4 regions of the Streptomyces sp. CA-288835 genome follow, and region 2 is predicted to be linked to each of the others. Evidence: riboswitches for the same ligand, from Rfam matches in the RefSeq annotation. Region 2 holds a riboswitch; each other region holds the start of a gene.
What was found. A riboswitch is a leader RNA that binds a small molecule or an ion and turns the genes downstream of it on or off. The one in region 2 is predicted to bind cyclic di-AMP.
Positions count from the first base shown of each region.

Region 1: linked by a shared signal. The riboswitch ahead of ACQEVY_RS17430 (NlpC/P60 family protein) and the one ahead of ACQEVY_RS06905 (M23 family metallopeptidase) in region 2 are both predicted to bind cyclic di-AMP.
Region 3: linked by a shared signal. The riboswitch ahead of ACQEVY_RS27660 (transglycosylase SLT domain-containing protein) and the one ahead of ACQEVY_RS06905 (M23 family metallopeptidase) in region 2 are both predicted to bind cyclic di-AMP.
Region 4: linked by a shared signal. The riboswitch ahead of ACQEVY_RS24945 (M23 family metallopeptidase) and the one ahead of ACQEVY_RS06905 (M23 family metallopeptidase) in region 2 are both predicted to bind cyclic di-AMP.

Region 1 covers NZ_JBNJMW010000001.1:3,883,407-3,890,877, forward strand. The annotation lists gene ACQEVY_RS17415 (alpha/beta fold hydrolase) at 1-433, shown strand, start outside; gene ACQEVY_RS17420 (M23 family metallopeptidase) at 664-2,244, shown strand; gene pcrA (DNA helicase PcrA) at 2,296-4,782, opposite strand; cyclic di-AMP (ydaO/yuaA leader) riboswitch at 5,067-5,238, shown strand; gene ACQEVY_RS17430 (NlpC/P60 family protein) at 5,246-6,397, shown strand; gene ACQEVY_RS17435 (hypothetical protein) at 6,524-6,877, opposite strand; gene ACQEVY_RS17440 (NlpC/P60 family protein) at 7,312-7,471, shown strand, end outside.
Region 2 covers NZ_JBNJMW010000001.1:1,501,473-1,508,943, forward strand. The annotation lists gene ACQEVY_RS06885 (Glu/Leu/Phe/Val dehydrogenase dimerization domain-containing protein) at 1-543, shown strand, start outside; gene ACQEVY_RS06890 (TetR/AcrR family transcriptional regulator) at 647-1,243, shown strand; gene ACQEVY_RS06895 (SGNH/GDSL hydrolase family protein) at 1,776-2,561, opposite strand; gene ACQEVY_RS06900 (DUF6250 domain-containing protein) at 2,684-3,415, opposite strand; gene ACQEVY_RS06905 (M23 family metallopeptidase) at 3,595-4,521, opposite strand; cyclic di-AMP (ydaO/yuaA leader) riboswitch at 4,524-4,687, opposite strand; gene ACQEVY_RS06910 (alpha-galactosidase) at 4,989-7,088, opposite strand; gene ACQEVY_RS06915 (tyrosine-protein phosphatase) at 7,281-7,471, shown strand, end outside.
Region 3 covers NZ_JBNJMW010000001.1:6,061,513-6,068,983, reverse strand. The annotation lists gene ACQEVY_RS27680 (hypothetical protein) at 1-816, opposite strand, end outside; gene ACQEVY_RS27675 (hypothetical protein) at 840-1,568, opposite strand; gene ACQEVY_RS27670 (hypothetical protein) at 2,347-2,949, shown strand; gene ACQEVY_RS27665 (hypothetical protein) at 2,995-3,738, shown strand; gene ACQEVY_RS27660 (transglycosylase SLT domain-containing protein) at 3,830-4,567, opposite strand; cyclic di-AMP (ydaO/yuaA leader) riboswitch at 4,572-4,722, opposite strand; gene ACQEVY_RS27655 (FAD-dependent monooxygenase) at 5,219-6,463, shown strand; gene ACQEVY_RS27650 (hypothetical protein) at 6,463-7,471, shown strand, end outside.
Region 4 covers NZ_JBNJMW010000001.1:5,508,629-5,516,099, reverse strand. The annotation lists gene lhgO (L-2-hydroxyglutarate oxidase) at 1-1,125, shown strand, start outside; gene trmB (tRNA (guanosine(46)-N7)-methyltransferase TrmB) at 1,663-2,481, shown strand; gene ACQEVY_RS24950 (PrsW family intramembrane metalloprotease) at 2,562-3,884, shown strand; gene ACQEVY_RS24945 (M23 family metallopeptidase) at 4,119-5,132, opposite strand; cyclic di-AMP (ydaO/yuaA leader) riboswitch at 5,143-5,298, opposite strand; gene ACQEVY_RS24940 (PP2C family protein-serine/threonine phosphatase) at 5,582-6,781, opposite strand; tRNA gene ACQEVY_RS24935 (tRNA-Met) at 6,855-6,928, opposite strand; gene ACQEVY_RS24930 (dihydrofolate reductase family protein) at 7,025-7,471, opposite strand, start outside.

The DNA.
Region 1 (7,471 bases), 2.4 Mb from region 2:
CCACAGCCTCGGCGGACTGATCGCGCGTTACTACGTACAGCGGCTGGGCGGCGATGCCCGGGTACGGACGCTTGTGACCTTGGGCACACCGCACTCGGGCACGAGCGTGGCACCGCTGATGAACGCGCATCCGATCGTGCGGCAGATGCGGCCCGGCTCCGACGTGCTCGAGGAGCTGTGCGAGCCCGCACTGGGCTGCCGGACGCAGTTTGTGAGCTTCTGGAGCGATCTCGACCAGTTGATGGACCCGTTGGAGACGGCCTGCGTCGAGCACCCCGATCTGCTCGCACAGAACGTGCGGGTGAGTGGCATAGGTCACCTCGCCCTGCCCGTGCACCCGGCGGTCGCAGCCGGCATACGGCAGGCGCTCGATATGGACGAGACCGCGGGGACCGCTGCCGCCGCCCGCACCGGCGGACTGACCGTGGCGTAAAGCACAACGCGCCCCGAGGCCCCGGCCGAGCCCCCGGGGAACACCCGCATGCCCTCGAACGTTCATCGAACGAAAGGCCAAAGTCGCGCCCACAGTCCGCCGAAAGGCGGCCGAATGCCCGTTTCCCCAGCGGGTGATGACGGCCGAAGATTGTCGCGCCCGCCTACCCCCGGGTACAGTCACCGCACTGCTCTGCCAGCGCCCCTGTTGTCGAGGCGAAAGAGAAGTTGGTGAACGACCGTCACCCGTCGGGGACCGTGCCGCCCCCGGCCGCGGCTCCCGAAGCCGCCTCGACGCACTTTGCGTCGTTTGGCGAGCATGGGGTCCAGCACGGCGACTTCACCACGTACGACGCCTACGCCGCCACCGGTTTTGACGCGGCACCCACCGGCATCTACGACACCTATGGCACACCGGGCGCCTGCGCGGCGCCGCCCTTCGAGGCCACGACGAGTTTCGAGACCGATCCCCTCTTCGGCGATCTGCCGGGCAGCGGCGGCACGGGTTCGTACACGTTCACCGGCAGCCATCAGACGCTGAACTACGACGCGTACGCGGCCCAGCACCACGCCGCGTACGACACCGGCGGCCATGACGCGACCGGCCTGTGGACGGACACCTCCGTTCAGCAGCCGCTCATCGGGATCCCGGCGCAGTCCACAGGCCCCGACATCAGCGGTCAGTGGGACGCGAACGCCTGGCTGCAGGCCGAACCGCTCGACCAGGCCCAGCAGTGGAACACGCAGACCTTCGACTCGGGTGCGTACGACGCCACGGCTTGGAACTCCGACGGGGGCGAGCAGCACGAGTCGTACGACCAACGCGCGCCGCACGAGTCGTACGACCAGCAGGCCACAGCGATTTTCGAGCAGGTCACATACGACCAACAGGCCGCCATAGGGGACGAATTCGCCCCCTCCGACGACCACCTGGACTCGGACACCGGCGCCGGTATCAGCACCGGCAGCCACGACGAACTCCCTCTCCTCGACGGCCCCGAAGCGCCCGCCCCGGACGCCACCGCCGTCCTCCCGGCCCCCCGCCCGGGCTCCCGCACCGCGGCCCGTGCCGCATCCCGCTCCCGCCGCCGTACCCCACCCAAGCGTTCCGCCCTGCTGACGGTCGCCGTGCCGTCCGCGTGTGTGATGGGCGTGGCCGGGATCGCGGCGGCGTCCGTGGGCAGTGGGGGCGGGAACGAGAGCAACGAGACGACGGCCGCGACCGGCACGACGGCTGTGCAGCCGGCGACCGCCAACAACAAGCTGGACACCCAGCTCGAGAGCCTGACCGCGGACGCGGACGACTTCGCCGACCGGGCGAGCCGTACGCAGGAGCGGATCGATCTCAAGGCCCAGCAGGAGGCCGAGAAGAAGCGGGCGGCGGCGGAGGCGGCGCGCAAGGAGCGGTTGCGTCCGAAGTTCGCGGTGCCGGTCGAGCAGAAGGGGCTCAGCGCCTACTACGGCCAGGCCGGCATCAACTGGATGTCCGTGCACACGGGCATCGACTTCCCCGTCTCGTACGGCACGACGGTGATGGCCGCGACGGACGGCGTCGTCCGTACGGAGTGGAACAGCGCGTACGGAAACATGGCGATCGTGACCGCGAAGGACGGTACGGAGACGTGGTACTGCCACCTCTCCACCTACAAGGTCGCTTCCGGGACCGAGGTGAAGGCCGGCGACCCGATCGCGTACTCCGGCAACTCCGGCAACTCGACGGGCCCGCACCTCCACTTCGAGGTACGCCCTGGCGGCGGCGACGCGATCGACCCCCTGCCGTGGCTCCGCAGCCACGGCCTCAACCCGACGTGACGGCGTAAAAGAACCGCCCCGCCCTGTCGCTCGGCCACCAAGCCCGTAGGGCTACAGCTTCTCCACCGGCGCGTACCGCAGCAGCAGCCGCTTCGGCTTGGTGTCCCCGAAGTCGATCGTCGCCTCCGCGTTCGACCCCGTGCCCTTCACGCCGACCACCGTGCCGAGCCCGAACTGGTCGTGGGTGACCCGGTCCCCCACCGCCAGCGACACCACCGGCTTCTCCGTGGCACCGCCCCGCCGCGTGGCGAAACCGGACGCGCCCGAGGCCGCCGAGCGCGAGGAGGACAGGGAAGCCGCCACACCCGCCGCGGGGCCGGAGGCCACCGCTCCCATGGACCCCTTCCGCTTCCACTCCAGATGGGTGTCCGGGATCTCCTCCAGGAAACGGGACGGCGGGTTGTATGAGGGCTGCCCCCAGGCGCTCCGCATCGAGGACCGCGTCAGATACAGCCGCTCCCGCGCGCGCGTGATGCCGACGTACGCGAGCCGCCGCTCCTCCTCCAGCTCCTTGGTCTGGCCGAGGGCGCGCATATGCGGGAAGACGCCGTCCTCCATGCCGGTCAGAAACACCACGGGGAACTCAAGGCCCTTGGCGGTGTGGAGAGTCATGAGCGTGATGACGCCGGAGCCGTCCTCTTCCTCGTCGGGGATCTGGTCGGAGTCGGCGACGAGCGCGACACGCTCCAGGAAGTCGGAAAGCCCACCTGACGCCTCGCCCTCGCCGGCCTCCTGCTCGAACTCCAGGGCCACGGCGGCGAGTTCCTGAAGGTTCTCGATACGGGTCTCGTCCTGCGGGTCCGTGGAGGCCTGCAACTCGGCCAGATAGCCGGTGCGTTCGAGCACGGCCTCCAGGACCGTGGCCGGGCCCGCGCCCGATTCGACGATGGTCCGCAGGTCCTCCATCAGCGTGTTGAACCGCTTGACGGCGTTCGTGGAGCGGGCCGCCATGCCGTACGCCTCGTCGACGCGGCGCAGCGCCTGCGAGAAGCTGATCTTCTCCCGCGAGGCGAGTGCGTCGATCATCGCCTCGGCCCGGTCGCCGATGCCCCGCTTGGGGACATTGAGAATCCGCCTCATCGGTACGGAGTCCTCCGGGTTGGCGAGAACCCTCAAGTACGCGAGGACGTCCCGGACTTCCTTGCGCTCGTAGAAGCGCACGCCGCCGACGACCTTGTAGGGCAGGCCGACGCGGATGAAGACCTCTTCGAAGACACGGGACTGGGCGTTCGTACGGTAGAAGACGGCGACGTCGCCCGCCTTCGCCTCACCGGCGTCCGTCAGCCGGTCGATCTCGTCGGCGACGAACTGCGCCTCGTCGTGCTCCGTGTCGGCGACGTAGCCGGTGATGCGCGCGCCTGCGCCCGCGTTGGTCCACAGGTTCTTGGGGCGGCGGCTTTCGTTGCGCTCGATGACCGCGTTCGCGGCGCTCAGGATCGTCTGTGTGGAGCGGTAGTTCTGCTCCAGGAGGATCGTCGTCGCGTCCGGGTAGTCCTCCTCGAACTGGAGGATGTTGCGGATGGTCGCGCCGCGGAAGGCGTAGATGGACTGGTCGGCGTCACCGACGACACACAACTCGGCGGGCGGCACGTCGTACTCGCTCGGGGGTACGTCCACGGGGTGCTCGGAGGTGCCGACGAGTTCACGTACGAGGGCGTACTGGGCGTGGTTGGTGTCCTGGTACTCGTCCACCAGCACGTGACGGAAGCGGCGGCGGTAGTGCTCGGCGACGTCCGGGAAGGCGCGCAGGAGGTTGACCGTGGTCATGATCAGGTCGTCGAAGTCGAGGGCATTCGCCTCGCGCAGCCGCGACTGGTACATCGCGTAGGCCTGGGCGAGGGTCTTCTCGAAGCCGTCACTCGCCTGGGCGGCGAAGTCCTCCTCGTCGATCAGCTCGTTCTTGAGGTTCGAGATCTTGGCGCTGAACGACTTGGGCGGGAACCGCTTCGGGTCGAGGTCCAGGTCGCGGCAGACCAGGGCCATGAGGCGCTTGCTGTCGGCGGCGTCGTAGATCGAGAACGAGGAGGTGAAGCCGAGCTTCTTCGACTCGCGCCGCAGGATCCGTACGCACGCGCTGTGGAAGGTCATCACCCACATCGCGTTCGCACGCGGGCCGACGAGGTGCTCGACGCGCTCCTTCATCTCGCCCGCGGCCTTGTTGGTGAACGTGATGGCGAGAATCTGGCCGGGATGCACCTTGCGCTCGCCGAGCAGGTACGCGATCCGGTGTGTGAGCACACGGGTCTTGCCGGAACCGGCACCGGCCACGATGAGCAGGGGGGAGCCGGAGTGCACGACCGCCGCGCGCTGGTTGTCGTTCAGCCCCTCCAGGAGCGCGGCCGCGTCCACATGCGGACGGGGGGCACCATCGCGGTAGTACGCCTCCCGGTCCGGCGGCACGTCGAACTTCCCGCCGAACAGATCGTCCGGAACCTGCTCCGGTACGTGCTCGTCCTCGGGCGGTGGCGGGGGCTCTTCCTCGTGGTCCCGCGAGGGTTTGAGGTCCGCCAGGAAGCTGTCATCAAAGAGGCTGCTCATCGCTCTCCGAGTCTAGGCTCCCCCACTGACAGCTCGCCGCCGCCCTGAAAAGCTGTCCGGGAAAACCCTGAGAACTCCGCTCGTACGAGACTGCCGAGGGCCCGCCCGGATTTCTCTCACCCTCCAGGACCGTCCCGTCACGGTCGGCGACGGATCATGGAGACTGAGGCTAAGGTCACGAAAACGTATCGGACAATTCGCTCATCAACCTTCACAGGAGCCACACGAGTTGGTTAGCTTTCGCAGTGGGCCGCTCGACCCCCACCGGCGAACGTCGCCGGGCCGTGCGGCTCCCGCCGAGTCCGGTACGCCTTTGTGGCAACCCGGAGCCGGGGACCCACCGACCTTGGGGTGAATCGGTCCAACTCCCTTAGGGGACAAGGACCGTAGGGCAAACCTTCCGAAGCACACGCCCGAACCCGACAGCTAACTCGGTAGGCGGAGCACGGAAGGAGTCGCCTTCGTGGCGCCACACCGCAAAGCGCGGTCGTCCAATCCCAAGGGCATACGGACCCCTGCCCTCGCCACCGCCGCTCTCACCTCGGTGGCCCTCCTGTCGCAGACCGCGAACGCCTCGCCCTCCGCGGAGCCGAAGCCCAGTCTCGACGAAGTCCAGAAGAAGGTCGACGACCTCTACGCGCAGGCGGAGACGGCGACCGAGAAGTACAACGGTGCCAAGGAGAAGACCAGCAAGCAGCGCAAGAAGGTCGACAACCTCCTTGACGACGTCGCCTCCCGCACGCAGAAGCTCAACGAAGCACGCGAGGAACTCGGTACGTTCGCCACCGCGCAGTACCGCACGGGCACCGCCGCCCCGGACACCGCGGCCATGCTGCTCGCGGACAACCCGCAGGACTACTTCGACCAGAACCAGCTGATGGACCGGCTGACCAGCCGCCAGCAGCAGGCCGTCGACGACTACGCGACGCAGCAGTCCGAGATGACGCAGATGCGTCAGGAGGCCTCCGAGAGCCTTCAGTCGCTCACCCAGACCGAGAACACGCTGAAGTCGTCCAAGGCGACCGTTCAGCGGAAGCTCGCCGAGGCCCGCCAGTTGCTCTCGCAGCTGACCGCCGAGGAGAAGGCGCGGCTCGCGGCGATCGAGCGGGAGCAGCGCGAGGAGGCCCAGCGCAAGGCGGAGGAACTGGCGCGGCAGCAGGCCGCGGAGGAGCAGCGCCGCCAACAGCAGCAGGCCCAGCCGGCTCCCGCGCCCTCCACCGGCGCGGGGACCTCGACCGGCACGGGCACTTCCGCGGGCGCCTCGACGGCCAAGGGCGAGAAGGCACTCGCCTTCGCCCGTTCCCAGACCGGCAAGCCGTACGTCTGGGGCGCCTCAGGACCGGACTCCTACGACTGCTCCGGCCTCACCCAGGCCGCCTGGAAGGCCGCCGGCGTCACCCTCCCGCGCACCACCTGGGACCAGGTCAAGACCGGCACCCAGGTCTCGGTCGCCAGCGCCCAGCCCGGAGACCTCGTCTTCTTCTACGACGACATCAGCCACGTCGGCCTCTACCTCGGCGACGGCATGATGATCCACGCCCCGAAGCCCGGTGCGTACGTCCGCGAGGAGTCGATCTACTACATGCCGGTCCACAGCGTGGTCCGTCCGGCGTGAGGCACGCGCGCGTGGACCCCATTTCGGGGTGCACGCGCGCGTGAGCCGTTTTTGGGTTTTTGGGGCTCTTCATGAGGCCGTGTTTCGAGGCTCCCCATGAGGCCGTTTTCGCGGACCTTCGGGCCGTCAGGTCCAGAGCACCGCGATGAAGACGTTGGCGGTGGTCAGCCCGCCGACCAGACCGAACGAGCCCTTGTCCACCTTCTCCTCGTCCCGCTTCACGTACACGAGGCCCAGGATCACGATCAGCAGCGCCAGCTTGACGCCGATCTTGATGTTGTTGACCGTCTGGTCGTCGGCCTGGTTGAGGCCGACCAGGATCACGCCCGTGACGAGCATCGTGAACGCGCCGTGCAGCATCGCGGGGCCGAAGCGGGCCGTGCCCCCGCCCATCGCCTTCATCTGGGTGAAGAAGCCGCCAAGGAGTGCGGCGATACCGATGATGTGCAGCGCGACGAAGAGATGGATGAGTACGTCCATGAAGCCGGAGCCTAACCGGGGGCTCGCATACGGCCTCACACCGCCCCGGGCGCCTGGGGGCGCCCCGTACGGGCCCTGACGGGGCCCTGACGGACGCCGACGGCCGCTGACGGCCCCATAGCACCGCCGCGCCGCTCGGACCTCTACGACCCCGGCATCGGTCAACGCCCCGCGTCAACTTGGCGGCTCCAGGCCAGGATCACGATCGCATACGGTCACCACGCGGCGCACTGACGACAGTTCCGTACATGCCGTTACCAGGCGCGCACGCTCAGGTTTAGCGTCCTTCCCCAGGTGACCGGCTCCCACCCGCCGTCCGGACCAGGGGCGGCAGCCGGACATCACCGCCGAGAAGATCCGGCGGCGTCCCGCTCCCCCTGTGCGGGCCGCCGCCGGACGCGTGACCGGCCCGTTCGGGAAGGAAGTGTGTCCAGGTGGCAGCGCACCGCAAGCCAAGACAGCGCTCGCTCGGTGGCAATACGGCCCGTACCGCCTTCACGATCGCCCTGGCGGGCGCGGCGAGCGCGACCTCATTCGACGGGGCGGGTTACGCCGAGCCGCGGCTGACGCCGGAGCAGGTGCGGGCGAAGGTCG
Region 2 (7,471 bases):
GTGGCCGTCGCCGACGTGAAGGGCACGATCGCCAACCCGGCGGGGCTCGACGTCGAGGCGCTGCTCGCCGCCAGGGACGCGTACGGAACGGTCGACCGCTCGGCGTTGCGCCCCGCCGACCGCGAACTGCCGGGCGACGACGCCTGGTTGTCCACCGAGGCCGAGGTGCTGGTGCCGGCGGCGGTCTCCTACGCGATCGACGCCGTCAACCAGGCGCGGATCACGGCTCGTTGGATCGTCGAGGCCGCGAACATGCCCGTACGGGCCGAAGCGGAGCAGCTTCTCGCCGCGCGCGGGGTCACCGTCCTGCCGGACGTCGTCGTCAACTCCGGGACCAACGCCTGGTGGTGGTGGACGCTGTTCGGCGACATCGGGGCCGACGCGGAGGAGGCGTTCGCGTACACGCGACGCTCCATGCGGGCGCTGGTCAACCAGACGCTCACGCGCGCGGAGGCCGACGGCACGACACCGCGGGCGGCCGCGCACGCGATCGTCGCGGACCGACTGCCGGTGATTTCCGAACGGTTCGGCTGGTATCGGTGACATTCGGGCCGGCGTCGGTGGCATTCGGGCCGGTGTCGGTGGCATTCGGGCCGGTGTCGGTGACATCGGATGCCTGTCAGACCTCGTGTGTAGGGTTGCGGGCGTGGCCAGGGTTCGGTTGAGCGTTCGGGAGCGGCGGGAGGAGTTGCTGCGGGCCGCGGTCGAGCAGATCGAGGCGCGGGGCGTGGCTGCGGTACGGATCGCCGACGTGGCGGCCGCGCTGGGGGTCAGCAACGCGCTGGTGCTGTATCACTTCTCGACGAAGGAGAAGCTGGTCGCCGCCGCGTTCGCCTACGCGGCCGAGGGCGACCTGGCCCACCTGCGCAAGCTGCTCGCTCGCCGCACCACGGCGGTACGTCGCCTCCGGTCGGCCGTTCGCTGGTACGCCCCGACCGGCCAGGCCAAGGGGTGGCGCCTGTGGATCGAGGGCTGGTCGGCGGCCCTGCGGGACCCCGGGTTGCGGGAGGTTACGCGTGACCTCGACCGCCAGTGGAAGGCGGCGCTTGCCGAGGTCATCGCGGAGGGGGTGGCTGCCGGGGAGTTCCACTGCCCGTCTCCCATGGACACGGCTTTGCGCCTCACGGCGCTCCTTGACGGCTTGGCCGTCCAGGTGACGGCGTACGACGGGGCGGTGTCGCGCGCCCGGACGCAACAGTGGGCGGACGAGGCGTTGGCCCACGAGCTTGGCCTCCGCCAGTAGGGCGGTTGGGTTCGTTGTCGGCTGTGGCGCCGTTGTGGCTGGTCGCGCCCACGCGGGGTGCCTCCGGCGGTTGGGCGGGTGCGGGTGCGTGGTGGTTGCTCGCGCAGTTCCCCGCGCCCCTTGGGTGGGTGGTGGGTGCGGGGCCGCGGTCCGGTGCGTCAGCCCGTCGCCAACAGGGCATACGGCCCCTTGCTTCCACAGGGTTCTGGTGTGCCCAGACCGAAGCTAAGCGACGGGCATAGGACGCACCGGCCCACGTCCCCTCCCACCGGCGGAAAACTGCCGGTTTCGTCGGAGCGCGGGCTTTCCGGTTCGCTTACTCGTCGGGGTGCGGGCAGTCGCAGGCTTTTTAGGGGCGCGGGGAACTGCGCGACCAGCCACAACGCACAAGCAGCCGCGACACGACAGTCACCCACCACCCCAGTAGGCACCCCACCCACCCGCCGGAGGCGCCCCACCCCGCCGGAGGCAGCGGGGCCTGGGGGCGCAGCTCCCAGTTTCGGGAAGGGGCGGGGCTGGGGAAAAGGAACCCTCAAACAGCGGACCGCATGCGCAACTTGATGTCGTCCGGCGACAAACTCCCCTTCGCCACCACCCGATCCCCCGACGACTCCCCCCGAAGCCGCCGCCCAATCCACGGCACCAGATACTCCCGAGCCCAGTGAATGTCATCCCGCCGCACCTCAAGCGCCCCCCGAGGCGGCAACGGCGGCCAAGGCTGCTCAGGATCCGCAGGCACCGCCAGCCCCAGCACCTGCCCCGCGCGCAGCGCAACCCGCGTGTGCCCCTCCGGCGACAGATGCAGCCGATCACCGTCCCAGGCCCGCCGATCCTGAATGGTCTTCAGCGACCAAAGGTCAAGCACAGGACACCCGTACCGATCAGCAATCGCCCGCACATGCCCGTTATACGTAGCGATCTTGCCGCGCAAGTGCCTGAGCACCGGCACACCCCGAGTATCGAAGCCGGTTGTCACCAGCACCGTCCCGACAGCCGACGCGAGTTCGGCAACGGCACCCTCAAAGCGAGCAGCGACCTCGTCGGGATCGGTCCCCGGCCGAAGGATGTCGTTACCACCCGCGGAAAGGGAAACGAGGTCCGGCGCCAACTCGATGGCCCGCGAAAGCTGGTCCTCGACGATCTGGTCGAGCAACTTCCCGCGCACGGCAAGGTTCGTGTAGTCGAAGTCGCCCTCAGCGCGCCGGTCGGCGAGCAGTACCGCGAACCGGTCGGCCCAGCCGACGAACGCCCCGTCGGGCCCGGGGTCGCCGACGCCCTCGGTGAAACTGTCCCCCACCGCCACGTACGACCCGATCACTGATCTGCTGTCATTCTTCGAATCGTCTGCCACATCGAGCCATGATTCACCTTTCGATGTGAGCTACGCGACCGTAGGAAAGGGTTGACGGACGGTGAGATAAGCCACGCGTAAAGTCCCGGTCAACTCGGAATACAGAGCTCCCACACCCGGAAGTCCGTGATCCGGAAATGGCTCCATACGGTCCGGAACGCGAAGTGCCCGCTCGTGTACGGCTCCGGGTCGGCGTAGTCGAAGACGAGCCGCCCGTTGTTCCACCACTGGACGGTCGAGCCGTGCGAGACGATCCGGACGCGGTGGGGCCGGTTCGCCACGAGCAAGGGCTCGGTGTAGTCGTAGATCAGCGGCCGGACGCCCGCCTGGCCCACGTAACGGCGCAGCCGCGTGGTCGAGTTGTAGTTGGCGCCGTAGCCCGAGTAGTACGTCTTGAGGTAGTCGTACTCGTCGAGGGCGCCGCCGCGTTGGGTGGCGAAGAGGTCGTCCGGGGAGCGGACGTCGACGGCGTTCCAGAAGTTGTTGAGGTCCGACACCCGGTCGTTGACACCGCCCGCGGAGACCGGTGTGGCCGTGTACTCGATGACGTACGGCCCGGCGATCTTCCGCTTGAACCAGACCGTGGCGCCGCTCGGCACCTCGATCTCCATGACCCCGCCGGACGCGGTGACCCTGCCGCCCTCCTGCAACTCCGTTGCCCACTGCCCCAGTCCGTGCCGGAAGTCGTCGCGGGCGATGAGCCGTCCCCGGCGGTGGCCCGCCGACGCGCTCGAGGCATGCGCACTCGCTGTGTGCGCGGGGGCCACGGCCGCGAGGGCGGCACCGGCCGCCAGGGCTCCGAAGGCTCTGCGGGTCGTCATGGAGCGTCTCCTCGGCTGGCGTCAGGGCGGGACAGAAAGCGCTTGCCCGGAGATCTTGACGGCAGCCCGCCACCTCTGTCGACCCCGCGAACAAGCCGAAGGCCGGACCCGGGGATCAGGGGTCCGGCCTTCGGCGTGAGAGGGAGACGCGATCCGCCCGCGGCGGCGCTCAGGTGGCGTCAGGCGGAGACGCCGTGCGAGCGCAGGAACGCCATCGGGTCCACGTCCGAGCCGTAGTCCGGCGTGGTGCGGATCTCGAAGTGCAGGTGCGGGCCGGTGACGTTGCCGGTCGCGCCGGAGAGACCGATCTGCTGACCGGCGGTCACGGACTGCCCCTGTGAGACGGAAAGGGACGAAAGGTGGGCGTACTGGGCGTAGTGGCCGTCGTTGAGCTGGATGACGACCTGGTTGCCGTACGCGCCGCCCCAGCCGGCGGAGACGACAGTGCCCGCACCCACAGCCTTGAGCGACGTGCCGGTCGCGGCGGCGAAGTCGACGCCGGTGTGGTAGCCGCTGGACCACATGCCGCCCGACATCCGGTACGGCGTGCTGACGGTCGCGCCGTCGACCGGCATGGTGAAGCCACTCGAACTGCTGGGCGCCTCGGCGGCCTTGGCGGGCTCGGCCTTCTTCGCGGGTGCCTGGGGGGCCGCGGCCGTCTTGGGGGCCGCGGCCGCCTGGGGAGCCTTGGCCTCGTTGGCGCCGGAAGGCGCGGCGGCCTTCTTGCCGATCGTCAGCTTCTGGCCCGGGTGGATGAGCCCGGGGTCACTGCCGACGACCTGGCGGTTGTCGGCGTAGAGCTTCTTCCAGCCACCGCTGACATTCTGGGCGTTGGCGATCTTCGAGAGAGAATCGCCCGTCTTTACTTCGTACGTCCTGGTCGCGGCCTTCTTCTGAGCGGCGACCGGAGCGGACTCAACGGCCTTCTGGGAAACAGTTTCGGCCTTGTCGGAAACAGACGCGTTCGCGCTCTGCGGAGTCGCGGCCTGTGCGCCGGCGGCTCCCAGCAAAGGAAGTGCGAGAGCGGCGCCGCCTGTTGAGGCAACGGCGATCGAGCGGGTGAAACGCGCGGACTTCGGGCGGCGGTGCTTACCCTTCGCGGGCATGGCGAATTCCTCTCCGGCGCCTGCGAGGTGAGCTGTCGGGTGCGAGCTGGAGATGCCCGGCCGCGCTTTCGCGCAGCTTTACCCCAAGCCTGTTCCGGAGACCGGATCAGGCGTTGTACCTGTGGGTCCCCCGCTCCTGCCGTGTACGGATCGGTGTGCGGATTCCAGGCGGCGGCAGGATTAGGCGTCCGCCTGGATTGGTCGTGAACGTAAGCGAATAAGACGCGCAGGGACAAGCTTTGGGTTGCCTATGTGCCCCATTCTCTTGATCCTTGACCGAAATCGCCGTCACGCTCCGTGAATCACCGCTCTCCGGCTTTGCTGAAATCCCCTGTAAACGCGCTTGAATTACGTGAACATGGCGACAGCGGACCGTCACGAATATGACGCTGCTCACGCATCACGGATTCAGGAGTGCCCATTCCAGAGCGAGTTGGAATGAAGGCACTCCAATACGGACACAACTCTCAGATGCGACGCAGACGGAAAACTGCCGCATCAAGGTCCCCGCGCAGGCCGGTCCGAAGTCCGTGATGCAACAACACGGCACCTTTGTACACTTCGCCCGTTTCGAGGCATTCGTACGTCGCCACCGGGTCGAGCCCCCGCAGCCGTACGGGCGCCACGGGCTCGCCGTAACGCTGAGCCTGGAGCCAGGCAAGGACGACGACCTGGTCCTCATGGACGTACTGCACGGCGCTCAGCCCGCCCTCCGGTGCCCGCAGTCGGTAGAGGCCGCCACGCTGCACCACGGGCCGGATCTCCTTGTAGAGCGCCACCCAGTCCCGCGCCTCGGCGAGTTCCTCGTCACTCCACTCGGTCAGGTCACCACCGACCCCGAGCACTCCGGCCATGGAGCTCACAAAGCGGAAGCGCAGCGAACTCACGCGCCCGTTGAGCTGCTTGTTGGGGCTGTCGGTGACCCAGGCGGCCATGGCCCGCGCCGGGTGGATCTGACTGAAACCGTGCTGGATGGCGAGCCGGTCGAGCGGGTCGGTGTTGTCCGAGGTCCACACCTGGTCCGTACGCGCCATGACACCGAGGTCGATCCGGCCGCCACCACCGGAGCAGGACTCGAAGGCGACACCGGGGTGCGCGGCCCGCAGCCGGTCCAACAGGCCGTACAGGGCGTGCACATGGTCGACCCACAGCCGCTGCGGGTACGCCTCCCCGGGCCAGCCGGCGTCCGTGAAGCAGCGGTTGAAGTCCCACTTCACGTAGTCGATCGGAGCACTGGAGAGCAGCCCGTGAAGCTGCTCCCACAGGTACTCCTGGACGTCCTCGCGCGCGACGTTCAGTACGAGCTGATTACGCAGCTCTGTCTTCTTTCGTCCTGGTTGGTACTGAATCCATTCGGGATGCGCTCGATACAACTCACTGTCCGCATTGACCATTTCCGGCTCGACCCAGATCCCGAACTGCATGCCCAGGGCGTGCACGTCGTCGGCGAGGGGCTTGAGCCCGGCCGGGAAGCGGTCGGGGTTGGGCGTCCAGTCCCCGAGCCCGGCCCGGTCGCTGGTCCGCTTCCCGAACCAGCCGTCGTCGACCACGAACAGTTCCACGCCCATCGCCGCGGCCCGCCGGGCGAGCGCCCGCTGCTGTTCCTCGGAGATGTCGAACTCCGTGGCCTCCCAGGAGTTGTAGAGCACCGGCCGGTCCTGGTCCGCGTCCGGGATCACATACGCCCGCTGGTACGCGTGCCAGGCCCGGCTCGCCCCGCCGAAGCCGCCATCGCTCCACAGCCCCGCGAAGACCGGGGTGACAAAGCTCTCGCCCGGCTCCAGCCGCACCAGGCCGGATTCGTCGTACCCGGCGCCGCCGGTGATCTGCACGCGCGCGTCCGGGAGTTGGGCCACGGCGATCCGCCAGGAGCCGGACCAAGCGAGCGCGCACCCGTACACCTCGCCGTGCTCCTCGGTCGCCGCGCCCTCGACGTCCAGCGCGACCCACGGCAGATGCTGGTGCCCGGTGTGACCGCGCCGGCTGCCGATGACCTTCTCGCCGTACGTGAGGTCTGTTCGTACGAGCTGGGATTCGGCCGCCCAGCGCCCGTGCAGCTGCGACAGCCGCCAGCCCTCGCGCTCCGGCAGCGTCCAGGTCGCGGAGTCGGCGCGCAGGACCTCCAGGGCGGGCCCTTCGTTGGCGAGGGTCACCCAGCGCTCGACGACGTCGCTGGCGGGGCGCATCCGGTAGTGCAGCGTGATGCCGAGCCCGGAGTCGGAGAACCGCAGCCGCAGTTCGACCCCGTCCGATTCATCGGATTCATCCACTTCGTACGCCTCAAAGCGCCACTCCGTGCCGCGCCGCTCGTCCGTCCGCACGGACAGCGCCGGCCGTACGAAGCGGGGGCCGCCCTCGACCGGGTACTCCTCGTGCCCGTCGAGCGGGGACTCGAAGGGCCAGTACTTCGGTCCGGGAGCCGCGGCCAGCGCCTCGGCGTCCGCGAGCTCGATGCGCGGCCCCCAGTGCAGATGCAGCAGCTCGTCCTGGTCCGTGAGCCGCAGGGCATAACTGCTCGTGGGCCCCGAAAGCAGCCACGTACGACCGTCTTTGCCGATCTCCACCATCAAGTCCTCACAGATCCGAACAAGCTCGCTCAAGCACAACATCATCGCAGGCGTCCGCGCCTCGCCCGTACCGCCTGTGGACAACGCCCCGGCACCGCCTGTGGACAACTGAATGGCCCACGAACGCATGTCGTATGGTCGAGAGCGCGCCCCGCCGACAACAGCGTCGGCCGCCGACTGGGAGGAGCCCCCGTGACGCAGCAGGTCCCGTCGACCGAGCCCGAGCTGACCGGAGTGCGCAACTTCCGGGATGTGGGCGGCCTGCCGACCGAGGACGGCCGACGCGTGGCGCCCGGACGACTGTTCCGCAGCGGCCATCTCGCGCACGCGACCGAGGAGGACGCCGCGTTCCTCGCCTCACTGGGCCTGCACACGATCTTCGA
Region 3 (7,471 bases), 4.6 Mb from region 2:
CCCGCCGGCCGGTACGGCCCAGGCCGCCCCGAACTGCTGGTAGAGGTCCGCGGTCACCTTGCGCGCCGAGCGGATGAGCAGGGACTTGTCGAGCCGGCCACGCTTGCGTCCGGCCAACTGGTCGGCGCCGGACGGGTCGTCGGCGAGCGTGCCCACCACGCGGGCGCCCGTCTGCGCGGCCACCAGCATGTCGTTGACCTGGTGGACGAGCTTGGCGGAGTCGCCCGGGTCGGCGATGAGGATGACGCCGATGAGCGGGGTGGCGAGGGAGGCCGCGCCGCGGGCGCCGCCGTGCAGCTTGGCGGTGAGGGCGGCGGCCCGGTCGCGTACGCGCGCGATGGCCTCCGGCTCCGTACGGGAGATGAGGAGGACGAGGGCCGCCTGCGAGAACATCTCGACGGCCGGTGTGTCCCCCGCGACCCGGCCGCAGTCGGCTATGACATCGGCGGGCGCGTTCGGCGAGTCGGCGAGATGCGCGAAGGCCCGGCCAAGGGTCGGCCACAGCCCGGCGAGCCCGGCGGCCTGTTCGGCGTTCCCGAGCCCGACCAGCACCTCGAGGCCGCCGCTCAACGGCTGTACGTGGTCCCACAGTTGATCCGGTACGAGTCCCCGGCGCGCGGTGGCGGCGATGGACAGCATGCCGGTGTTGGGGTTCAACGGACCGCCGTGCGCGGCGGCACTGCGGTACACCAGGTCACCGCCGGCCGGATCGGTCTCCGCCAGCAGCACCCGGCGGGGCCAGACCGCGGCGAGGGCGACGGCGGCCGTGGTGACGCCGGGGGAACCCTTGTCGGCGGCGAGAGCAATGAGCGCCATGTCTCTTTTTGTCTCTCTCGCCCTTAGTTGCCGGGCACGAGGACGACGGCGACCTCGCCGGCGGCGGCGGCCTGGGTGAGGGCGGGGACGTCGTCCTGGTCCACGAGCACCGTGATGGCGAGGTTGCCGGTGGTGATGGTGGCGTCGTCGCCGGTGCTCTTTGTGTTCACGCGCGCGTTGTCGACGAGGAGGGTGTCGGTGCCTGTGGCGGTGCCGCCGGACGAGGAGTTGTCGGAGTTGGAGCCGGTGCTGGTCTTGCTGGCCCGGTAGGCGGCGACGGTGTCGCCAACCTTCAGGTTGGCCGGGTACTGGCCCTCCTTGAGGGCGAGGCCTACGGAGGCCTTGCCGGCGGGGAGGGAGGCGGACTTGCCGAACATCTCGCCGACGACGACGGAGCCCCCGTAGATGGTCGACTTGGCCTTGAGCGTCTTGAGGGCGTTGAACTCGGACCACTCGACGTAGTTGACGTCGGAATCCGCATTGACCAATACAGAGGTCACGTTGCTCTTGGAGACGGACTCGCCGGCCTGGATGTCGACGCCCTCCTTCACCTGGATGACCTCAATACGATCCCCGGCGCGCAGCACGAGCATCGTCGCCCCCAGCGCGCCGACCAGGATGAGCAGCACGGCGAGAGCGGCGAGTGCCGGTTTGCGCTCGCGAGGTGGCGTGGGAAGACGCTCACCCATGGCCGGCTGAGCCGGCGCCGCGGAACGGTTGTTACCCGCCCCCGTACGCTCTTGGATCTTCACGCAACCGCTCCCCGTACACCCAAGAAGGTTTCCGTCATTTGGGACACTCCATTCGGCATCGGACGTACCGCCCGACCTGGCCGAATAACCAGCGACTTGAGTGCTGGAATGAGTGTCAAGTCATCGCACCGTATCAGGGGCGCATAAGCCCCTCAAGGCGCGCCAACGATCGCGAACCTCACAGGACTCGACGTTATCCACGCGCAACGAAGGCCGGTTGGTTCCCCGTTGAGTACGGGCCTTGCTGAGCAGGTTTCGCTGTGCGAGCGCGAACGGCGTGACGCCCGCGAGACACGTGATCGCCATGCGGAGGCCACCGTTCCTGCACGAATTACTCACGCGTTAAGGAGCGGGCGGTGTGGGCCGGGGGATGACCTTCCAGGTCGGAGGGCGCCCCGCGACCGCACGCTCGCGCCTCCGGTGACGGTGAGTGTTCAGCCTTGTTGACAGTGTGAGGGGCGGTACCCCAGGATCTGTTGATCGCGTTTCCGCTGGGAGTTCGAGCGGGTCCGCGCACGGGGAACGTCGTCTGCCCGACGAGCAGTTGGGCCTTTCCTGGTGCAACTCCGGTGGCTTGCAGCCCCGTAGAGCACCGGCATCGCAATCGGCACCTCCGACCGCGTAGCGCTGTGTGGCTGTGCCGCGGCTGTGGCTGTCGCTGTGGCTGTTCCGCGTTGTGGCCATGCCGCTGTGGTGCCGTGCCGTTGTGGCGCCGCGCCGCCGTGCTGCCTGCGCGAGTAGATCCCCCCACAATCACAACACCCACAAGGAGCTTGTCTTGCTGCACCAGAAAACCGCCCTGCGCGTCGCCGCGCCCGTCGCCGTTCTCGCGCTCGCGCTGACGGCGTGCGGCGGCGGGGAGGACAAGGCCGACGCGAAGAAGCCCGCCGGCAAGGCGAAGGCGGCGGCGACTCCGGCCGAGGCGGCCTCCGGTGGCGAGATGGCCACGGGCGAGAGCGCCGAGGGCAAGGTCGAGGAAGAGGACGGCAAGGTCACGTACGACATCACCGCCATGAAGGTGGACGTCGGCACCGAGGCCGAGGCTCAGGAACTGGTGCAGGACAAGGCGGAGGCCAAGGGCATGGTGCTCGCGGTCGCGCACCTCAAGTTCACGCACAAGGGCGGCCCGGCCCTGACGTCCGACTCCGACGCGGCCGACGGCACCAGCATCTGGGCGGACGGCAAGCGGGGCACCCTGCTCATCGGCGCCGCCGACGACGCGCCCGGCTGCGAGGACCCGTACGACGTCGAGAGCTGGAAGACGGGCGAGAGCCACACCTTCTGCGACTCGTACCTGATCCCGGCGAACGCCAAGGAGATGGAGGTCCGCTGGGCGGAGGAGGACGGGGAGCCGTTCATCTGGAAGTTCCCCGGCCAGTAGGGCAGTTGCTTCCACCGGCAGCCATCGATAAGGAAAGGAAGAGGAATGAAGAGATCCGCTGCCCTGACCGCCGGCGCCCTCTCCATAGCCGTACTCACCGGCCTGACCGCCTGCGGAGGCGGTGACTCGGAGACGGACGCGGCGGCGGACAAGCCCAAACCTGAGGCCTCGGCCACCCCTTCGAAGGGGCCGAACCCGGCTGATCGCCTGGCGAAGCTCATGGTCACCCAGGCCGAGATAGGCGGTGACTACGAAGTCGCGAAGGCAGACCTGGACCCGGAGTACGCCTTCGCCAAGTCTCAGGACGAGGTCACCCTCGACAAAGAGGTCTGCGCCCCACTGGCGTACGCGATGAACCAGCTCCCGCTGGGCGAACCGCAGGCCTTCCTCACCCATTTCGCGTCGATCAACCCGCTCACCAAACCGTCCAACTACATAACGCTCAACGCCTACGAGGAGGAGGGCAAGGCGGAGTCCGCCATGGCCGGCCTCTCCAAGGCGGTGGACTCCTGCGGCGCCGGCTTCACGGCCAAGGCGAACGGCAACAGCGGCAAGCACGACACCGTCACCGCGGAGAAGACCGATGCGGCAGGCGACGAATCCCTCGCCTTCAAGTCCACGATGACGTTCAGGGGGGTCACGCATACGGTGCACGGCGCGGCCGTACGCAGCGCCGACGTCGTCGCCGTCTACTTCTCAGTGAACGGCTCGGCCATCTCCAAGGGCTACCCCAGCGACACGAAGATCCCGGCGATGATCCTGAAGAAGCAGAACGCGAAGCTCGGTTGACGGGTGTGCGTCGGCCCGGGTACCTGGTACCCGGGCCGGTGTTCTGCTCAGGCCCGATACGGGCCCCGATCCCTCTTGATAAGGGCCGTTCTTAATAAGGGCCGTTGACGTTGTCGATCGAGCCGTATCGGTCGGCGGCGTAGTTGCAGGCGGCCACGATGTTGGCGACCGGGTCGAAGGGGTCCGTCGACGTGCCGGGCACGTGGTAGGCGCTGAAGGTCGGGTCGATGGTCTGCAGGAGGCCCTTGGACGGGGTGCCGGCCGCGGCGTTGGAGTCCCAGTTGTTGATGGCCTGCGGATTCCCGGACGACTCGCGCATGACGTTGCGGTGGATGCCGTCGTACGAGCCCGGAATCCCGTGCTGGGCCATGATGTCCAGGGCTTCCTTGATCCAGCCGTCGAGGTCGTTCGAGTACGTCTTCGCGGCGGCTTGCGTGGCAGCGGCGGGCGCCGCGGACTTGGCGGCCGCCGGGCTCGCGGCCGCCTTCTTCGTACCGACCGTCAGCGTGAGACCCGGCTTGATCATCGACGGGTTGTTCCCGATGACCGCACGGTTGGCCTTGTACAGCCCCTGCCAACCGCCGCTCGTGCCATGCTTCTTGGCGATCTTGGTCAAGGTGTCGCCCTTGGCCACCTTGTGCGTGACGAGCTCTACCTGCGGAGCGGCGGCTTGCGCGACCTGCGTGACCTGCCCCGACGGCTGGGCGGCGTGGGCACCGCTCACCGCCACGAACGGGAGCGCGAGCGCGACGCCACCCGTTCCTACGGGGACGAAGGCGCGGGCGATGCGGCTGACTCTCGTACGGCGGTGCTTACCTCGTGCGGGCATGACGAATTCCTCTCCGGCGCCTGCGAGGTGAGCTGTCGGGTTCGGGCGGGAGCTGCCCGGCCGCGCGGGGAGCGCGACTTCACCCCAAGCCGTTCCGGTTGCCCGGATCGGCGACTTACCTGGGTCCCCCGCTCCTGCCGTAGCGCGTGGACGAATGGGGTTCCGGAGCGGCGGCAGGATTAGGCGTTCCGTCCGGATCGAGACGTGAACGTATGCGAGAGCACACACCCGAAACAAGCCTCGAAATCCCGGTGCGCCCCTTATGAACTCGCTAAAACGAGGGGCAAATCGCCCGATTATTCCGGAACGCGACTCTCAACTTACGTTCTGCAAAGCAGAAGTTGTCGAGGTGCGCCTTCAACGCCCATTCCATCCGCACGTGACCCATTTCACGCGATCAAGTACCACTAAGACTGAACAAAGCGGCAATGTAGGCAACTCGGGCATTGCGCGTTCCTGGGGGCGGTCCGGGGCGGGGCTTGCAGAACCCCTTGCCGGTCGGCCCCTAGGCACGTTGACAGGCGACTGCCGCCATGCTGCGATGAGGCGCTTCCCAGCCGGACCTGCGGACCTGCGCCGCGTCGCATGCCGCTCAGGCACCGGATCGACGGCCACCTGACCGGGCGACGCCCGAAAGCAGAGCGAGGACCCATGCCGCAGCGCGCCGCGACCATCGTCGGCGGCGGAATCGGCGGCCTCGCGGCGGCCATCGCCCTGCACCGCCGGGGCTGGCGCGTCGAAGTCCTGGAACGTGCCCCGGAGTTCACCGAGATCGGCGCCGGCATCTCGCTGTGGCCGAACGCGCTGCACGCGCTTGAGGTGCTCGGCCTGGCCGACGACGTACGGGCACTCGGCGCCGTCGAGGCCGCAGGTGGCGTACGGGACCGCCGGGGCCGCTGGCTGTCCCGTACGGACAACGCGGAGCTGGCGCGCCGCTTCGGCCAACCCCTCGTGGTCCTGCACCGCGCGGACCTGTTGCGGGTGCTCACCGAGGCACTGCCCGCCGACAGCCTGCGGTCGAGCAGCGAGGTGTCCGCGGTCCGCGACGACGGCCACGGTCTGGTCGTCGATCACCGCGGGGGCACAGGGGGCGGGTCCCGGCCCGACGTCGTGGTCGGCGCCGACGGGCTGCGCAGTGCGGTCCGCCGCACCTTGTGGCCTCACGCGGCCGGCCCCAGGTACGCCGGTTACCCGGCCTGGCGCATGGTCACCGAGCCCTTCGCCGAGCCGCCCTCCGAGGGCGCGGCGATCTGGGGCCGTGGAGAGAGGTTCGGCTACACGGCGCTGCCGGGCGGGCGGATGTACTGCTTCGCGACGGCGTCGCTGCCGGAGGGAGCGGCCTCCGGCTCGTCCTCGCCCTCGCTCTCGTCCTCGTCCGAGCACGCCGAACTGCTGCGCCGGTTCGGGTCGTGGCCAGATCCCGTGCCCGCCCTGCTGGCCGCCGTCCCCACGGAGGCGGTGCTCCGGCACGACCTGTACGAGCTTCCGCCGCTGCCCACCTTCGTACGCGGCCGGGTCGCGCTGCTGGGCGACGCGGCCCATGCCATGACCCCCAACCTGGGCCAGGGCGCATGCCAGGCGCTGGAGGATGCGGTCACCCTCGCCCACTGCCTCGACGGCACCCCGGACGTTGGCGCCGCACTCCGCTCGTACGACCTGCTGCGCCGCCCGCGAACCCAGGCAATCACGCGCCGCTCCGCCCGCCTCGGCGCAGTCGGCCAGTTGGCGTGGCCGCCCGCGGTGCTGCTGCGCGACACGGCCGCCCGGCTGACGCCGACGCGGGCGACGCTGCGTTCGATGACGCCGGTGCTCGGCTGGACGGCGCCCGCTGACCCGGCGACCGCGACGAAGAGCGAGAGCAAGAACAAGGGCGAGAGCGAGAGCAAGGGCGACTGATGCCGGACTGGACGTATCACCCGCTGCGCGGCGCGGCCGCCGCTGTCCTCGGCCGTCGCCGTTCGCAGCGCACCGCACTGCGGCTGCTGGCCTCGATCGGCTCCCGTCCCGCCGGCGCACGGCTGATCGCCCGGGGGTTCGGCCACCGCCACCCGCCTGAGCGCCTCGCCGGTGAGATCGCCGGCGTACCCGTGACCGTCCGCCTCGGCATAACCGTCCCGCCCTCGCTCGCCCGCGACACGGTACGGGCCATGCCCCCGCTCGGGGCCGGCGTCGTCGAGGTGTCACCTGTCTCGGCGGCCGATGTGGAGACCGTACGGAAGGCCGCTGCCGGCCGCTCGATCCCGCTGGTCGTCCGCACCGGCGATCCGGAGACCGAGGCCGCCCTCAAGCCGTACGTCGACGGGTTCACGAGCGGCGACGACCCGGACGGCGTCCATGTGTCCGACCCGTACGGTGACAGGTTCACCAGCGGCGACGACCCGCACTTGGTCTACGTGTCCGACCCGTCGGTCACCGCCGCGGCCGCCGCGCTCGAGGAGCCGGGCGCCGTCGTGTTGGCCCGGCCCGAGGTGCTGGTCGAGGCCGGACCCGGCTGGTTCGCACGGGTCACCGAGGCGGCCACGCCCACCGCGCCCCCTCCGCGGCTACGGGACGTCGGCCGCGATCCGCGCCGCTGGCCCGCCTGGTGGTGGGCGCTGCTCGTCGGGCTCGGTATGACGGGCGCCGGACTCGGCGCCGCGGCGATCACACTCGGGCCGGTACTGCTCTGGTACGACCGCGACTACCTCGGCATGACGGTGCATCAACTGCACGCCGCCAACCACCACCTCGTCCACTTCCTCCAGCACGACCGGATCACCATGGCCGGCACGATGGCATCGATCGGCGCCCTCTACACCGGCCTCGCCGTGGGCGGCATCCGACGCGGCTGGCCCTGGGCCCGCGAGGTGTACCTGCTCTCGGGAGCGATCGGCTTCCCCACCTTGTTCTACTTCCTGGCCACCG
Region 4 (7,471 bases), 4.0 Mb from region 2:
GCCGCGCCGGGGACTCGGGTGATGGTGCTGGAGAAGGAGCCGGGGCCGGCTCGGCACCAGACGGGGCGCAACAGCGGGGTCATCCACAGCGGGATCTACTACCGGCCCGGGTCGCTCAAGGCGCGGTTTGCCGTGCGGGGTGCGGCCGAGATGGTCAAGTTCTGTGCGGAGTACGGGATCGCGCATGCCGTGACGGGGAAGCTGATCGTCGCCACGGAGCGGGACGAGTTGCCTCGGCTGCATGCGCTGGTGCAGCGGGGGCGGGAGAACGGGATTCCGGTACGGGAGCTGGGGGCGTCCCAGATCGCCGAGTACGAACCGGAGGTGCAGGGGCTCGCCGCCATTCACGTCGCAACGACCGGCGTCTGCGACTTCGTGGGGGTCGCCCGCCAGCTTGCCGAGGCTTCGGGGGCGCAGATTCGGTACGGGGCGGAGGTCACGTACATCGATCGGCGGCCTGACCTCGGGGTGGCCGTGCGTACGGGCGATGGGGACGTCGTACGGGCGCGTGTGCTCGTCAACTGTGCGGGGCTGCACTGTGACGAGATCGCTCGGCTTGCGGGGGACGAGCCGGGGATGCGGATCGTGCCGTTCCGGGGGGAGTACTACTCGCTGGCGCGGCCTTGGCTGGTGAAGGGGCTGGTGTATCCGGTGCCGGATCCTGCGTTTCCATTCCTCGGGGTGCATCTCACTCGGGGGATCGACGGCGGTGTTCATATCGGGCCGAATGCTGTGCCTGCGTTGGCCCGGGAGGGGTATGACTGGCGGACTGTGCGGGCTCGGGAGTTGGGGGCGACGCTTGCCTGGCCGGGGGCTTGGCGGATTGCTCGGCGGCACTGGCGGTATGGCGGGGGTGAGCTTCGGCGGTCGGTGTCGAAGAGGGCGTTTGCTGAGGCTGTGAGGCGGTTGTTGCCGGCGGTGACCTCGGATGACCTGGTTCCGGCTTCTGCGGGGGTTCGGGCGCAGGCCGTTCTTCGGGACGGCACGTTGGTCGACGACTTCCTTCTGCGGGAGGGGGCGCGGACGGTTCATGTGCTGAACGCGCCGTCGCCTGCGGCTACCGCTTCGCTGCCGATTGGGCGTGAGGTTGGGCGGAGGGTTCTGGTGGCGCTGGGGCGGGCGTAAACGCGGGGTTTTCTTTCCCCAGCCCCGCCCCTTCCCGAAACTGAGGGCTCCGCCCCCAGGCCCCCGCCTCCGGCGGGGTGGGTGGCGCCTACGGCGGGTGGGTGGGGGCGGGTGCCTACCGGGGTGGGGGGTGACAGTCGTGTCGCGGCTGCGGGTGCGTCGTGGCTTGTCGCGCAGTTCCCCGCGCCCCTAAAGGCAAAAGCCTGCGACTGCCCGCACCCTCATGGCCCCGCAGCCGCCCACGGCGGCAAGGGGACGGGGCGGGGGTGTGCGCCCGCAGCGGCCGGCGCGCCAACACCGGCACCCTCTACCAGCCAACAGCAACGCGCGCCGGTCCGAGGACGGACACCCCCGACGCGGCCCCGCACCCACCAGAAACCCAGGGGCGCGAGGAACGGCGCGAGCAACCACACACAACCCGCAGCCGCCCAACCGCCGGAGGCACCCCGCGTGGGCGCGACCAGCCACAACGGCGCCGCAGCCGACAACAAACCCAACCGCCCCACCGCCGGAGGCACTCGTACAATCAAACCCACTGTGTCTGAGCGTCAAAACACCGAAGAGCCGCGCCGCTCCCGCCCCCGTGCCAAAGGCGAACCCCGTTTCCCCGATGGCCCCCGCGCCGACCCGGCCGGCTCCCACTTCGAGCGCCGGATCCGTAGCTTTCAGCCGCGCCGGAGCCGGGTCACCCATGGGCAGGCGGACGCCTTGCAGCGGCTGTGGCCCAAGTGGGGGCTGGATATCGATGGGCGGCGGACGATCGATCTGAGCGATCTGTTCGGGAACGACAAGCCCGTGGTGCTGGAGATCGGGTTCGGGATGGGCGAGGCCACCGTGCAGATGGCCGCCGATGATCCGGACACGAACATCCTCGCCGTCGATGTGCACACCCCGGGCCAAGGGAACCTGCTCAATCTCGCCGACCGGAACGGGCTGTCCAACATCCGGGTCGCCAACGGTGACGCGATCATCCTGCTCAGGGAGATGCTCCAGCCCGACTCCCTCAGCGGACTGCGCGTCTACTTCCCGGACCCCTGGCCCAAGAAGCGTCACCACAAGCGTCGCCTCATCCAGCCGGACTTCCTCACGCTCGCCGCGTCCCGCCTCAAGCCCGGTGCGCTGTTGCACTGTGCCACGGACTGGGAGCCGTACGCCGAGGTGATGCTCGAAGTCCTCAGCGCGCACCCGGACTTCGAGAACACCCAGCCGGACGGCGGCTACGCGCCCCGCCCGGACTTCCGTCCGCTGACCCGTTTCGAGAGCCAGGGCCTGGACAAGGGCCATGTGGTGCACGACCTGCTGTTCCACCGCGTGCCGCACCGCACCCCAAACGGCGCCCGACGCAGCACCCCATAAGCCATCCCGAACCCAGCGAACCCAGCGGGGCGCAAACGTACCGTCGCGTGCCCACCCCCTCCCTGGTTAGGGTCGATGTTGTGGCCACCAGTCCCCCGTATCCGGCGTACCCGCCGTACCCCCCACCCCCCGGCACCCCGGTCGGAGGCACCCGGCGGCATACGCACTGGTGGCGCCGCAGATGGGTGCGTTACGGCGCGCTGATCACCCTGCTCGCCCTCTCCGGTCTCGTCATCCTGGCCCTGGTCCGCGAACAGACCGGCACCGAGGGCTTTTTGGTGGGCCTCGGCCTCGCCGTGCTGCCCGTCCCGCTGCTGATCGCCGCGTTCCGCTGGCTGGACCGGGTCGAGCCGGGCCCCTGGCGGAACCTGACGTTCGCGTTCGCCTGGGGGGCCTGCGCGGCGGCGCTGATCGCGATCGTGGCGAACAGTTTCGCGACGCGTTGGATAGCCACGGCCACCGCGGACCCCTCCAGCGCCGACACGATCGGCGCGACCGTCATAGCGCCCATCGTGGAGGAGAGCGCGAAGGCCGCCGCCGTCTTACTCGTCTTCCTGTTCCGCAGACGGGACTTCACCGGCATCGTCGACGGCGTAGTGATAGCCGGAGTCACCGCGACCGGCTTCGCGTTCACCGAGAACATCCTCTACCTCGGCACCGCCTTCGGCACCGACCAGCTGAGCGGCGACGGCGGCATCGCCTCCGTCACCGCCGCCACCTTCTTCGTACGCGTGATCATGTCGCCCTTCGCGCACCCGCTGTTCACCGTGCTCACCGGCATCGGCTTCGGCATCGCGGCGCTCTCCGCGGACCGCCAGCACATACGACGCGTGCTCCTGCCCTTCACGGGCCTGCTGCTGGCGATGGGCATGCACGCCCTCTGGAACGGCTCGTCGACCTTCGGCACGTACGGCTTCTTCGCGGTGTACGCGGCCTTCATGGTGCCCGCGTTCGGCCTGCTGACCTGGCTGGCCATCTGGACCCGGCAGCGCGAACTCGGCACGATCCGCACCGAACTGCCCGCGTACGCGATGGCGGGCTGGCTGACGGTTCCCGAGCCGTTCGTGCTGGGCTCGATGAAGGCGCGGAGGCTGGCCCGCGAGTGGGCCACGCATCACGGCGGCCGCCCGGCGGGGCGGGCGGTCGCGGAGTACGAGGCGTACGCGACCTCTCTCGCGTTCCTCCGCCACCGGGGGCGCCGCGGCCGCGCGGGCACCGATTTCGTCGTACGGGAACGGGAGTTGCTCAACGAGCTCTGGGCCCGCCGTGAGCTGGCTCGCCCCGCGCTGGCGTACGCGGCCCGGGCCACGGCTCCGCCGCCGGCGCCGCCGCCGTGGCCGACGTACGGGAACTCGTACGGGCAGGCGTCGCCCTACCCGGCGTACAACCCCTACCGGAACTAGGCGCTCCGCTGGAGGTGCAGTGATTCGGCTGCGGGCCGGTGGGGGCTGGTCGCGCCCACGCGGCGGAGCCGCAAATCGACGCAGCCCCGCGCCCCTATCGGGGCCTGCGGCCCCTCAAGCGGGCGCGGTACCGCACTGGGCTTCACCAAAGCCGCCCAGCCCGGAACCAGGCGAAAACCAAGACGCCACCCGCTTCTCGTCCGAAAGCGAATGGCGTCAAAGATCTTGCAGGACTTACGGGTTGAGCCCCTTGCTCCGCAGCCAAGCCATCGGGTCGATCCCATCCCCGCCCGACGTCTTGACCTCCATGTGGAGGTGCGCCCCGGTGACATTGCCGGTCGCGCCGACGCGGCCGATGACCTCGCCCGTGCTGACCTTCTGGCCGACGCTGACGCTGATCGAGGACTGGTGGGCGTACCAGACCTCCGTGCCGTCGTCGAGCTTGAGCTTGGTGAGGTAGCCGTACGAGCCGTTCCAGCCGGCCTCGGTGATGGTGCCGCTGTGGACGGCCTTGAGCGGCGTGCCCGAGGGAGCGGCGAAGTCCAGGCCGGTGTGGGTCCCGGAGGACCACAGCGCGCCGGACTGCCCGAAGGTCGAGGTGATGGTGTACGAGGACGTCGGCAGCGCGAAGCTCTTGGCGAGCTCGGCGAGGCGCTCCGCCTCAGCCTTCTGCCGGGCCTCCTCCGCCGCCTTCTCCTTGGCGGCTTCGGCCTTGGCCTTGGCCTCTTCCCGCTCCTTGGCGGCCTGGTCGGCGGCCTTCTTCGCGGCGGCGGTCGCCGCGGCCTGCCGGGCCTCCTGGTCCACCTGATCCTGCTGGCGCTCGGCCTGGAGGATGATGCGGGCGCGCAGGGCCTCGCCTGCGTCGGAGTTGCCCTGCTCGGCGTCCGCGGTGCTCAGACCGGCGTGGGTGAGCGGAGTCGTGGAACCGGGCTCTTCGTCCGTGTCGCCCGAGATCAGCGGAAGGTCGGGAAGCGTGATCGAGACCGGCGGCTTGCCGGTGTTCGCGCTGGCCATGCCGCCCGCGCTGACGGCGGCGATGACGCCGACGCCCAGAACCGTGGAGCTGCGTGCGAGGCCTCCGCCGCGCTGCTTGCCGACGCGGTGCCTGCCGCGTACGGGCTTGAGGGAATCCTCAGAGGGGTTCCACTCCTCCCAGGTCTCCTCGTCCTGGCGTTTGCCGTAGCCGAATGTGTCGGGCTCCTCATTCGGCGCGAACGAAGTCTGGGGGGCAGGCCGGTTGGACGCCACGTAGGCGCACTCCTTTCCTTCCTTCCGCCTACCGGGTTAGCTGACGGGTTCGGAGCAGGAAGGTCTCCTACGCGCGTTGCTCACGGTGTCTCCACCGGAACAACGCCCGATTCACCCCAAGTTGGTGGTTCCCCGGTTCCCTTGCGGGATTCGGCGCGTGCGCACGGAGCCGACTCTTGTGTCGGCTGGGACGACCGCGCTGCGTTATCGAACGTTAATAGAGGCAGGCCCTGGATTCCAAGCTGTTCTGGAGATTCGTTGGCAGTCTTGGCCTGGACTTTCAGGTCATCACTGGGATGAATCGGGCGAGTTGATCGTGACTCAGCTCCAATTCACTGCTGTGACTGCTGTTGACAATGTTTCAGTTGTTATGCGGAGTGGGTTCGTCCGACTACGGAAGGTGATACGACGCCGCCTCCGGCATCATGCGTCCGCCTCACCAGTCGCCCTCACGGTCTCCGGACCGCCAGCAGCGCCATGTCGTCCGTCGCGCCGCCGACTCCCGTATGCCGTACGACTTCCTCCACGAGCGTGGCCAGCAGCGCCCGGGGTCCGTGGAAGGTCCGGCCCGCGAGCCTGTCCGCCGGGTCGAAGAAGACGCCGTGCCGGTCCCGGGCCTCGGTCACCCCGTCCGTGTAGAAGAGCAGGGTGGCTCCGGCGGGGAACGGGACCTCCTGCGCCCGGTCGGGCCACGGGCCCAACTCGCCCATCCCGAGCGGCAGTGCGGGGTCCTCGTCCTTCAGCGTGTCCAGCGAGCCGTCGCCGTAGAGCATGAGCGGCCCCGGGTGGCCGCGGTGGACGAGGCGTACGACGGCGTCGGCGTGCGGGATTTCGGCCAGTACGGCGGTGGTGAAGCCCTCGAACGCCTCGAGGCCGCCGCGCCGGGCGGCCTCGCGCACCAGTGCTCGCTCCAGCCGCTGCGCCACCGCCTCCAGGGTCGCCTCCTGCTCGGCGGCCTCCCGGAAGGCCCCGATGAGCACGGCCACGGCCGCCACCGCGCCCATGCCCTTCCCGCGTACGTCGCCGACGACGAGCCGTACGCCGTGCGGGGTGTCCTGCACGGCGTACAGGTCGCCCCCGATGAACGCGTCCGCCTGCGCCGCCTCGTACCGCGCCGCGATGTCGAGCCCGCCGATCCGTTCGGCCGGTTCGGGCAGTACGGCGCGCTGGGCCGCCTCCGCGATCTCGCGGGCGGAGGCGAGACGTTGGTCACTGCGGCGCACGAGGCGGTTGATGGCGAGCGCCAGCACGGCAACCGCGGTCGCGGTGGCCACCTCGGTGGCGGCGCCCACGTCGAAGTCGCCCCTGATGTGCAGCAGGGACAGGGCGGCGACGGAGACGACTCCGGTGCGCAGCGTGTTGGCGAAGGTGGAGAGGGGCGCGGCGATGAGCGGGGCGACCGTGAAGAAGGGCACCGCGGTGAAGGGAGGAGGGGTGAGGAGGTCGTAGCAGACGCCCGCGATGATCAGCAGCACCGGGAGGGCCTGGACGAGGGTGCGGAGGTACGCGACGCTCCGTCCGCCAGTCTCCACTTCTCCGGGCCCCGCCACTGGTCTCCTGCCCTTCACCGCGTCACCGCGCTCCGTCCAGGGTTCCCGGCGGGTGGTCGGGGGGCGACCTGTGCGGGCCGAGTGGGTGAGCGTTGCCATCGGGACAGGACCGGCGGGAACCCCGGAAAGCACTCAGGGCCGGAACCCGTAGGTTCCGGCCCTGAGTGTTCAGTAGCGGGGACAGGATTTGAACCTGCGACCTCTGGGTTATGAGCCCAGCGAGCTACCGAGCTGCTCCACCCCGCGTCGGTAAGACCAGTGTACGCCATCCGCGGGACGCTCAGCACACGGGTTTTCGCTCCCCGCTCTTAACCGAGCCGGCACCCTGCCTTCCACCGACCCTCAACCGAGCAGATGGCGGTTGGGCTCGGCGGCCCGTTCCGCGTATTCCGGGAGTACGACGACCTCGGCGCCCTCGGCGGCCAGCAGACCGCTGCCGTCCGCGGACCGGACGAACGTGTCCGGCTCGCGCCAGGCGGTGACCACGCGGCGTACTCCCGCGTCGAGGATCAGCCGGGCGCAGGGGGCGGGCCGGGAGGCGCGGCGGGCACAAGGTTCCAGGCTGCTGTAGACGGTGGCGGTGGGCAGGCGCGGATCGGCCGGGTCGAGCTTCGCGAGCGCGGCCTCCTCGGCGTGCGAGACCGGGTCGGACTCGCGGGAGTAGCCGCGGGCCAGTTCCGTACCGTCCGCGGCGACGACGACCGCGCCGACGCTGAACGCGGTCCGCGAGGGCGGGCACTGGGCGGCGAGCTCGCAGGCGATCTCCAGCCAGTGACGGTCGGCGGCGGA